2 regions of the Athalassotoga sp. genome follow, and region 2 is predicted to be linked to the other one. Evidence: riboswitches for the same ligand, from Rfam matches in the RefSeq annotation. Region 2 holds a riboswitch; the other holds the start of a gene.
What was found. A riboswitch is a leader RNA that binds a small molecule or an ion and turns the genes downstream of it on or off. The one in region 2 is predicted to bind cobalamin.

Region 1: another riboswitch for cobalamin. It lies ahead of cobO (cob(I)yrinic acid a,c-diamide adenosyltransferase); the one in region 2 lies ahead of ACP5NR_RS01245 (ABC transporter substrate-binding protein).

Annotation. Positions count from the first base shown of each region.
Region 1 is NZ_JBMFWB010000003.1:86,618-92,116, forward strand. It holds gene ACP5NR_RS01765 (glycosyltransferase family 4 protein) at 1-160, shown strand, start outside; gene ACP5NR_RS01770 (hypothetical protein) at 105-740, shown strand; partial or broken gene ACP5NR_RS01775 (oligopeptide/dipeptide ABC transporter ATP-binding protein) at 1,063-1,242, opposite strand; gene ACP5NR_RS01780 (ABC transporter substrate-binding protein) at 1,205-1,504, opposite strand; cobalamin riboswitch at 1,661-1,833, shown strand; gene cobO (cob(I)yrinic acid a,c-diamide adenosyltransferase) at 1,909-2,421, shown strand; gene ACP5NR_RS01790 (cobyric acid synthase) at 2,435-3,856, shown strand; gene cbiB (adenosylcobinamide-phosphate synthase CbiB) at 3,853-4,725, shown strand; gene ACP5NR_RS01800 (aminotransferase class I/II-fold pyridoxal phosphate-dependent enzyme) at 4,726-5,499, shown strand, end outside.
Region 2 is NZ_JBMFWB010000002.1:98,069-103,567, reverse strand. It holds gene ACP5NR_RS01260 (phosphatase PAP2 family protein) at 287-928, shown strand; gene ACP5NR_RS01255 (ABC transporter ATP-binding protein) at 887-1,717, opposite strand; gene ACP5NR_RS01250 (FecCD family ABC transporter permease) at 1,710-2,711, opposite strand; gene ACP5NR_RS01245 (ABC transporter substrate-binding protein) at 2,708-3,595, opposite strand; cobalamin riboswitch at 3,685-3,852, opposite strand; gene ACP5NR_RS01240 (hypothetical protein) at 3,952-4,968, opposite strand; gene yqeK (bis(5'-nucleosyl)-tetraphosphatase (symmetrical) YqeK) at 4,971-5,492, opposite strand.

The DNA of each region.
Region 1 (5,499 bases), on a different contig from region 2:
TGTGAATTACGTTAACCAAAATTGGTCAATGGACACGATGGCCAAACGTTTGCAAGATATATACCATGAAACCGCAGAACTTTCAAAAAAAAGGAGGAAGATATATGGTACCAAATCTTTTTTTACTTATCTACACGACATCGGATTACGGTTTTTCTAACAACTCTTTGGTATACCGTCAAAACAAATCCGAAATTCAAAAGGCCGTACTCTGGACTATTCTTATAGGTCTCGCCCTTTCATTTAATTTACTTGTTTTTCAGACAGGAATGATCGCGATACTTACCTACATAATCATAACGGCGGGGCTTACATTCTTAAAACCGAGAAGCGATAAATTGTCTTGGTACCTTGGAATGGAATTCCTGAATCTTGGCGTTGCGCTGCTTTTCACATTTCTCTTCAGCGCTTTCATCGCCGAACACAATTACATAGAACCACCATTCATAAATTATCTTTTTGGGCTTGTTCTGTCTTCTGTTGTACTCGCCGATATTTTTAGAAGATCCAATTTGATAGACATCAAATCCAACGATGCAGATGGAAATTTTGAAAGAATTCTGATCTTCATATTCATAATGGCACTTCAATGGTGGTATTTGGCGATAGTGCTTGCCGGAATGTTGATTTACAGGTTGATAAGATACAGAAAATTCGATAAAACATGGATTATAAGTCCTTTGGCCGGAGTGGGACTTTCATTTCTTTGGCTTTTGTTAATGAACTTTGGTCTGATTTAATTTCTTTAAAAGTGAAATGCAAATTTGAGTTTGGCGGAGAGCAGGATGCCACGATCAGCGAACAGTGACGAGTAAACAGTAAAGGGTGAGATGAAAAGTTTTTCTGATTACGGATCACGCGTTACGCGTCACAAATTTCTCTAATGTCTGATCCCTAATCTCTGTTTTTTCTACCTGCCATTAGGGACACCTGCCGGAGCGATTATTCGGAATTTAAAACTGGTTCAGTATATAATTTTTAAAAAAATAAGAGCCCTAATAAAGGGCTCTTTTCTATAATTAAGGGGGATAGGGGGTATTTCACTACATTAGACGGATCAAATCATCTTTTGTTCAAAGGAAAATGGCATTTGACAAGATGACCTTCTGATATTTCAAAAAATTGAGGCTCTTCCACTTTGCATATTTCCTTTGCGTAAGGACATCTTGAATGAAATCTACATCCGGCCGGAGGTTTGACGAGATCAGGAACGCTCCCGGGTATACCTACAAGTTTGTCTTTGTTGTGACATCAAGCGAGGAAGTCGGTTCATCTGAACGGTATAATCGTCAATCTTTTTTACCATTTCATTCATGTTGTCTGAATTCAGACCAAGCGACTCGAAAAGCCAAACCGGAGATTTTTTCAACTGTAAGACACGTTCAACCGAATAAACAACAGCATCGGCATTCAGCGGATCTCCATTTGCAAAATTTACACTCTTTCGAATGTGAAAGGTCCATGTTTTACCGTCCTGTCGAAATTTGAATTTTGTTTGGTATATAACATCTTGACATTTCCTTTCTAAGGTGCTACGCTATAATCAGTATTACACATACTTGGTCATGATTTTGAGAACCGTGGGGCACACGGGGATAGTTCGTTGATACTTAGCACAGGAGTGCTATTGAGCGAGAAGCCCCTACTTCTATAAGTGGTTGGAGCATGTCATTCAACAGGTACTTTGTTCAAAAGGAAAGTTAGGTGAAAAACCGACGCGGTCCCGCCGCTGTAACCGAAGACGATCTTTGCAAGATGCCACTGGGAAACTGGGAAGGCGCAAAGGGAGAATGACTCGGAAGCCAGAAGACCTGCCTGTTGACCATAACTCGAGGAAGTATTGGCATGATCAAAAGGGAATCGGCCGACATTTTGTCGGTCTTTATTTTTTTTAGGAAGGTGATTGAATTGGAAAAGGGATACATTCAAGTTTACACGGGAAATGGCAAAGGAAAAACAACGGCTGCAATAGGTTTGTGCATGAGGGCTTTCGGAGCGGGGCTCAAAATTTCATTTATCCAATTTGTCAAAGGCAGGTACACAAGCGAGATGAAAGCCTTTGAAGAACTCAAAATAGAATTCTTTCAAGGAGGACTACCGGAATTCATAATAGGAAAGCCCGAAAAAAAAGACATCGATGCCGCTTTAAAGACGTTGAATCTGGCAAGAGAAAAGGTGTCTTCCGGAAAATACGATATTGTCATACTTGATGAGTTAAATGTGGCTGTTTACCTTGGCCTTATCTCCGAAAAAGATGTCATCGATTTGCTGAATTCAAAATCTCAAAACACAGAGGTAGTTTTGACTGGAAGATACGCAACTCAAAAGATAATGGATATGGCCGATCTTGTGACCGAAATGCACGAAGTAAAGCATTATTACACAAAAGGCGTCGGGCAAAGAACTGGCATAGAGGTATGATGTGTCGGTTTTGATGGTTCAGGGGACATCTTCCGGTGTTGGAAAATCTCTTATCGTGGCAGCCCTTTGCAGACATTTCAAAAGGATGGGATTGACGGTTGCACCTTTTAAATCTCAAAACATGTCTTTGAATTCGGCCGTAAGCATAGAAGGCGGTGAAATGGCAAGATCTCAATACGTTCAATCGATAGCGTGTGAAGAGATACCTTCGGTAAAGATGAATCCAATCCTTTTGAAACCCGAGACGAACGGATCGCAGATCATCGTGCTTGGCAAGCCCTATGGGTATTCAGGTGCAAAAGATTACATGAAATCGAAAAAAGCCGAATTGCTCTCGCTAAGCGTTGATGCTTTGCGTGCTTTGATGAATACCCATGATCTGGTCGTAATAGAGGGTGCCGGAAGTCCTGCGGAGATAAACATCAAAGATCGCGATATCGTCAACATGAAAATAGCCCAATCGGTAAATGCCCCAGTGATTCTTGTCGCTGACATAGAAAGGGGCGGCGCTTTCGCTCAAATAACCGGAACAATTGAATTACTCGAAGAAGATGAAAAGAAATTTGTCAAAGGATATATTTTCAACAAATTCATGGGAGACAAGTCGCTGCTTGAAGATTATCCTGAAAGACTCGCGAGAAAGTATAACATCGAATTTTTTGGAACTATGCCCTACATCAAGCACAAAATACCGGAAGAAGATTCCATGATAGATTGGGAAAAAGATGGAGAAGGCGATCTTTCGGTTGATGTAATTCATCTTCCACATATTTCAAACTTCGACGATTTCGATCCTTTGCTTTGGAATACCCGTGTTCACTTCATTGAAAATGGAAAATTGGATGGAGATATCGTTGTGATACCGGGCACGAAGATGACAATTGAAGATTTAGAATGGTTAAAAGAAAGAGGACTCGATTCTGAGATAAAATCGGCCGCCAAAAGAGGATCGTACGTAGTCGGCATATGCGGAGGCTATCAGATGATCGGAGAAGAAATTTCGGATGGTCAAAGACGTGTTGAAGGCATGAATCTTGTACCTGTGAAAACTGAATTTGTGGAAGAAAAACGTATATCAAACCTTAAGGGCCACGAAAAGTTTACCGGAAATGACATTGAAATAGAAGGATATGAAGTTCACCACGGAATTTCGCGTTACACCTCTTCGATTTCCCCTTTTGCCGTGGTTGAGAATGTAAATGGGAAGAATTCGAATTATGAAGATGGCTACGTTAAAGGTAAGATCTTTGGAACGTATTTTCACGGCCTTTTCAGAAATTTCGATTTTACCCAAGAATTTTTGAACATGGTAAGAAGAGAAAAAGGTCTTGAAGAAAGAAAGATAATAACATCATCCCTTACAGAGGAAATAGACAGATTCACAGATCTTTTTGAATCAAACATTGACGTGAAGAGCATAGAAAAATTGATATGAAATTTTTTATGCCGGATCCGTTGACTTTCCTTTTAGCCTTGATGATAGATCTTTTGATAGGCGAATATCCGAATGCCATTCATCCGGTCGTTTGGATGGGAAAGCTCGTCAAATATTTCGATAAAGATGCAAAGTCAAATGCTGTAAGGTTTATTTACGGCACAATGCTTTTGATCCTAAATGTTGCAATATGGGCTTCCGTCGGAATTTCGATCATGTTTATTCCCGGTCTCATAGGGATCTTAACGCAGGCATTGCTTTTAAAATCAACTTTTTCGATCCGCGGATTGTATGCCCATGTTAAAAGGTGCAGGGTAGAAGATGATGAAAAAATGAGACATTCTGTTTCTATGATAGTAAGCAGGGATACGTCAAAACTTGACAGATGGCATCTTATATCGGCAGCACTTGAGAGTTTGTCAGAAAACACATCTGACTCCATAACGGCACCTCTTTTTTATTACACACTCTTTGGATTGCCGGGTGCTTTGGTTTACAGGGTGGTTAACACGATGGATGCGATGATCGGATATCACACCCAAAAGTTTGAATGGTTTGGAAAAGCCGCCGCACGTACCGATGATGCGCTGAACTTCATTCCGTCAAGATTGACGGCAACATTTTTTGCCCTGTTTTCTCCAAAAAAAGCGTTTAGATCCATCTTCAAATACGGCCCGATAAAGATAAACGGTACATATCCGATGAGTGCATTCTCCGGAATACTTGGAGTTAAATTTGAAAAGCACGGAGTTTATGAATTCGAAGGCAGAGAACCTGAAATTGAAGATTTGGATAGGGGATTAAGAATTTACGCTTTTTCGGTTTTAATAATTATATCGGTATTTTTTCTTTTAACGGTGGCAAGATAGATGGAATTTCACGGCGGTACTATGGATGAAAGCGTTATAGATTTTTCCATATCGGTAAATCCTTACATACCAGCATGGAAAGATCGACTTTTCAAGCGTTGCGCAGAAATTTCAAACAAATATCTTTACGTGGAATGGATTGAAGAAAGATTCAAAGAAAAATTTGGCAAAGACACCGTTATTCTCGCAGGAGCGACTGAAGCATTTCAGATCGTTGGTTTTACAATCATGAATGACGCAAACGTCGTAATTCCGCTTCCGTCTTACGGAGAGTATGAAAGAATTGCATCTTACACGGCAAAGCGCGTCTTCAAAGTACCGCCTAAGAATGAAATTGATCTGGATCTCGATAGCGCTTTCGATCTTGCAAAAAATTTGTCGAATAACGGAAAAAGTGTGATCATACTGGGTAATCCCAGCAATCCGACGGGAAAATATCTCAAAATGCGTGACGATCTCGAAGATCTTGCGAATAAGGTGACGATTGTGCTGGATGAAGCCTTCGTTGATTTCGTTGACGAGAAATCAAGATGGAACGTTGATCACCCAAACATCATCGTCGTGAGAAGTTTTACGAAATCTTATGGAATGCCGGGAGTAAGAGCAGGATACGTTAAAACCGAAAACTTCAAAAAGCATTTTGAAAAATACAGATCACCGTGGGCATTGGGAAGTTGCGGATACGCTTTCGTTGAATTTTTGATCGAAGATGATGGAACTTTTCTTCTCAAAAGCATGCAATCGATAAAGGCTGAATCAAAAAAATTCGAAAAT
Region 2 (5,499 bases):
TTGGAATGGCGGACGGAGGCGGAGAGCATGATGCCGCGAGGTGGCCTCCACAGCGCAGCGAGGACCAGACACCGAAGGGCGAATGCGAGAGCCGACGCACAAAAAGACATTAGAGATTGGGGAATAGAGACTAAAAAGCGGCACATGGCCAATAGCCTATGGCAAGAAAGAGACATTAGAAATTGGGGATTGAAAAAATGGCCCTGACGATATTTCACATTTAAATCGATCAAGTATATAATCGATGATGTAAAGATCAAAAAAGTTAAAAAGAGGGGTGGATAGCATGGAATGGCTAAATCGGCAGATTAAGCAAGGGGTAATTTATTCCGGATGGAAAAACATCGTGCTTGCGGTGGTGCTTGTCGTAGCGCTCTATTTCACAAATGAACTTTACAACATACTTAACCATGGGCCAAATTTGATCTTCATGAAATCGTATCTTGACAATTTCATACCTGTCGTCCCACCATTTGTAATTCCATACGTGTCTTTAAATTATTTCATTTACGCGTCACTGGTAGCACTTTTGATCTTCAGGATACGAATGTTCAAATCCGTTGCGTTTTCAATGATCGTAGTCTGGTTTGTGAGTTACGCTTTCTATTTTTTTGCCCAATCATTTATCGTAAGGCCAAATCTGACCGGAGATGATTTTCTCACAAAGATGATAATATCCGTTTACGCAAGCGATCATCCATACAACGATTTCCCAAGCCTTCATACTTCTCTATCCACGCTGATGGCATTTCACTGGATTCGAATCGATAAAAGAATAGGAATACCCGTCGCTATTTGGACTGCCCTTATCGTGGCATCGACAGTCCTTATAAAACAGCACTACATAGCAGATGTGGTGATCGGAATAGCATTGAGTTTTGCAGTATCAAGAATATTTCTTAAGTACGTCGCAAAAGAGAGCATCTGAATTGTCTTCGAGATCCATGAAGACGTTAACTGTACCATTTCTTGGATCTTTGATGACTTCACAATTTGCACCGTAGACTTCTTCTATCATATCTTTTGTCAAAACCATTTCGGGATCGCCGATCGCGTATATTTTGCCGGATTTCATGATTATTATTCTGTCGGAAAAGGCAGAGGCCTGGTTTATATCGTGAAATGTCGATATAACCGTGGATCCAAACTTTTTGACCCTTTCTTTCATCTTCAAAAGCAGATGCTGGGCATTACCTATGTCAAGATGAACGGTAGCCTCATCAAGGAGAAAAAGATCTGGATTTTGCGCAAAAACTTTCGCAACGTAAACTATTTGACGTTCTCCGCCACTTAAAGAGTAAAACATTCTGTCTTTGAGATGGTGAATGTTGAGGTCTTCGAAGGCAATTTCAATGTGCTTTTTGTCTTCCCGGGAAAGATCTCCAAAAAGATTTGTGTAAGGTGTTCTCCCCATCTCAACTATCTCAGAAACTTTCATATCGTAAATCGGTGCGAATTCCTGGGCAACAACGCCGATCTTTTTTGAAAGCGATCTTCTCGGAATCTTTTTTATCTCTTGATCGTAAAACTTTATATTTCCTTTATAGTCGATCATGTTAAGGATGGACTTCATCAGCGTCGTTTTCCCAGATCCGTTTGGACCTATTACGCCGATTATTTCTCCTTTTCTAACGGTAAAATTGACCTTATCGATCGCGTTTTTTGAAGATTTAGGATAGGAATAAGATACATTCTCAATTTTCAAAAATTCAAACATTCTGCACTCGCCTCCTCAAAATGTATATGAAGATCGGCGCTCCAATTAGTGCCGTTATCGTCCCTATCGGCATTTCGGATGGGGTAAAAGCAGTTCTTGCAACCGTATCACAAGCAACGATAAAGGTTCCGCCTAAAATGGCAGATGCAGGCATTGAAATTTTATGATCCGACCCAAAAAGTCTTCTTGACATGTGAGGCATTATAAGCCCTACAAATCCTATTATGCCAGATGTTGAAACGGCAATGGCCGTCACGAGTGTACCTACGACAAATATCATCAATTTCATCATTTCAACGTTAACTCCAAGGTACGCCGCCTCTTCTTCGCCTGCAACCATGGCATTGAGATATTTGCTTATAGACATGAAAAAAATCACAGAGGCAATAGAAGAAATTCCCACAAGGATTACGTCATGCCATCCGGCTCCGGAAAGGCTTCCAAGCAACCAAAAAGAAGTCACTTGGACGTCTCTCCATCCGTAAACTATCAAAAATGTAACTCCTGCTCCAAACATAAGGTTGACTATGACCCCGCTTAATATCAATTCTGTCGTTGGAAGTTTCCCTCCTCTTCTTGACACGAAATAAGTTAGGCCGGTAGCAACAAGACCAAAAACAAAGGCAAAGATCCACATGTAAAAGACAAAATTCGGATAATAAAGTTGTGCTATCACGTTGGCAAGAATTGCTCCGAAGGCAGCACCGGATGAAACACCAAGGATATAAGGATCTGCCAAAGGATTTTTCAACATGGCTTGAAAAGCATTACCCGTTACAGAAAGTGCCGCTCCCACTCCCAATCCAAGCAAAATTCTTGGAAGTCTCAATTGAAGAATTATGATTTTATCCGTCGACGGCACTTTCATTCCGACAAGTGCTTTGAAAACTTCAAGTACAGGTATGTAAACGGGGCCAAACGCGATATTTGCAAGGATGAATATCAAAATAAAGGGAAGCGCGATCCAAAAGATCTTTTCCCTTGAATTTTTCACCATTTCTGGAAAATATCGTAAATCTCCTGAAGCAAATCTATAAGTTGGGTATTCGGCTGGGATGCGATATTCCCATTTATCGCATAGACATGTCCCATCTTGACGGCTTTAAGATCTGCAAATGGAGGATATGTATCAAACTGTTCTATCGCAGCCTTTTCTCCTCCGGACACATAATATGGAACCAAAATTATATCCGGATTTTGGGCAACAACAAATTCAGGACTGACAGGTAACCAACCATTTGGTCCGGCATAATTACCTGTTATATTCACACCACCGGCCAAAGATATTATCTCATTTAAAAAAGAACCCATTCCAGCCGTCCATATTTCTTTTCCCGGTGTTCCATAGAAAACGGTTGGTCTTTTATCGAGCGGGATTGTATAAGCGGCATTTTCAATCTTTGATTCCACAGATTGCAATTTGTTGACAAGCATTTCTCCTCTTTGTGGATCTCCCATGATAGTCGCAACATCCATGACGTCACGGTAAACACCGTTAAGGCTGTTGGCATTCAGCACAAAAGACGTTACGCCTAATTTTTTCAGGCTTGCATATTGGGGAAGTTGAAAGCCACCGAAGAGAAAAACTATATCCGGTTTCAAAGAAATTATTTTTTCAAGATCAAGAGGATAAAGTAACCCTATGTTCTGTGCCTTTGTGTAAGCATCATACTGTGTAACGCCCACTATTCTGTCGGCATAACCAAGTTTCAACATGAAATCCGTTACAGATGGAGCGGCATCGATAACCCTCATCGGTGTACTTTGAATGGTTACCACATTACCTGCATCATCAACGAGTGTCACAGGATAGTAAGACGCAAAGACTGCCATTACGAAAAGCACTGAAATCAACGATAAAACGACAAATCTTTTCACAAAAATCCCTCCTTAAAAAAATTAATGCCGACAAAAAGTCGGCTGGTTCCCATTTTTACCATACCAAACACTTTCCCGAGTGTTAAATCAGGTTCGATTCGAAACAGGCAGGTCTCCTGACTTCCGGGTCATCCTCAATCTGCGCCTTCCCAGTTTCCCAGTGGCATTTTGCAGACATCGTTTCCGGTTACAGTGGCGGGACCGCGTCGGATTTTCACCGAACTTCCCTATTCAAAACCTGTTTCAAAAAAATTCTACCACAAAATCAGAACTAATTCAAGTTGAGTTGTGCACTTCATCCTGCTCTCCGCCAAAATTAAATTTGCATTTCACTTTTAAAAGAGATTTAGTATAGTTTAAGATCCAAGCAAAACTACAAAATCATAATTTCCGAGCGTGTAATACCTGTTTGAAGCAGCCCAGTTGCTTATCATGTAGTAATTTTTCAAAAAGTTCGGATCATTTTCGTTCATAAATTTAAAATCCAATTTAGGGTATATCTTTGACAAAGCAGACTTAAGCGCAGACGTCTTCCATGCGGCATCTGAAAGGACAAGCACAAGGTTTTCTCCAGAAAAGTCGTCACATGTTTCGGGAATTATCTCAAAATTGTAGCCGTTCTTAGACCATTTACCCCAGTTATCTTGATAAAAAATTGACGTGTCTTCACCGGTACAATTCACGATCACAGGTTTTATAGAGAACGGATTATGAAATGGAGCACAATTTTCCATTTCCATCGAAAAATTTTTCAATTCTCCTTCATCCGTTACAATAGAACCGTTGAGATAGATCGAAGGATAAGATATGGTTGAAATAACCGGCTTTGTCTGGATAAATCTCAAAAGTCTTATGAATCTCGTGAGTGTTATGGTACTTGTGAAATTATTCGAAAAACTGTTGAAAGCATAAAAGATCGAGATGGGATCTCCTAATTTGGAATTTTTTTCAAGGTTGTTTAAAAAATCACCTATGGTGTTGTAATTTAACCCGCTTTCATAATTTTTAAGGCTACTTTTCGTTGATATCATGTAATCTGTAAGTTTAATTCCGCTTCCTTTTTCAATGGCCTCTTCCATCTTTTTTATCCCGTACGTTTGATAAATGTTTGAGATAGTCTGTCCGTTAAACGTAAGGTCTTTTGGAACACTTACTATTACAAGATTTTTAGTCGTAAGATCCATGCCGACTATCTCTACGGAAGAAATGCCAGAATTGTCTACTATCAAAGAAAGCATGTAAACTTTAGAGTTTGGATATTCATTTGCTATGGTGCTAAATCCCATTTGAAAAAAAGGATAAAGCAAAATAGAAAAAATAAAAATTCCAAATGCCAGAGAAATTACGGATAAGACAAGAATTAAATTTTTCAATTTTATCCCCTTAAACTGTTCCAAGTGTCGACTGTTTCCGGTAACACCAAAAGATCATTTGTAACGGCATAAATGAGTTTGTTTTTGATTATGGCCTCATATCCTTTAATTAAAGAATTCATCGATATCGATCTTAATTCTTCAACACCTTCAAATTCTCTTCCCGATTCGGTTGAGTCAAGTATAAGCATCGCCATGACAATCGTTGAATTGGTGGGAATTCCGGATGTATGATAAGCAACGGCGTTAAGAATTTCTTCATCTGTTATCTTGAAACGTCTTCTCAGATATTCGGCCGAGATTTTGCCATGAAGTAAAATTGGAAGGCGTTCCTCAATTTGTGTCATTCCGATGTTCCATGCAATGGCCATTTTTTTCAGTTTGGCTGGATCGACATCGCGAAAAAGATCATGTGCGTCAACGCAAATCATCAATTTTTCCAGATCGATATTGTGTTTCTCTGCCAAAATCACCGCATCTTCTTCCATTCTTTCTATGTGAGCCGTCCTCCGACGGCTCACCATAAAAGTT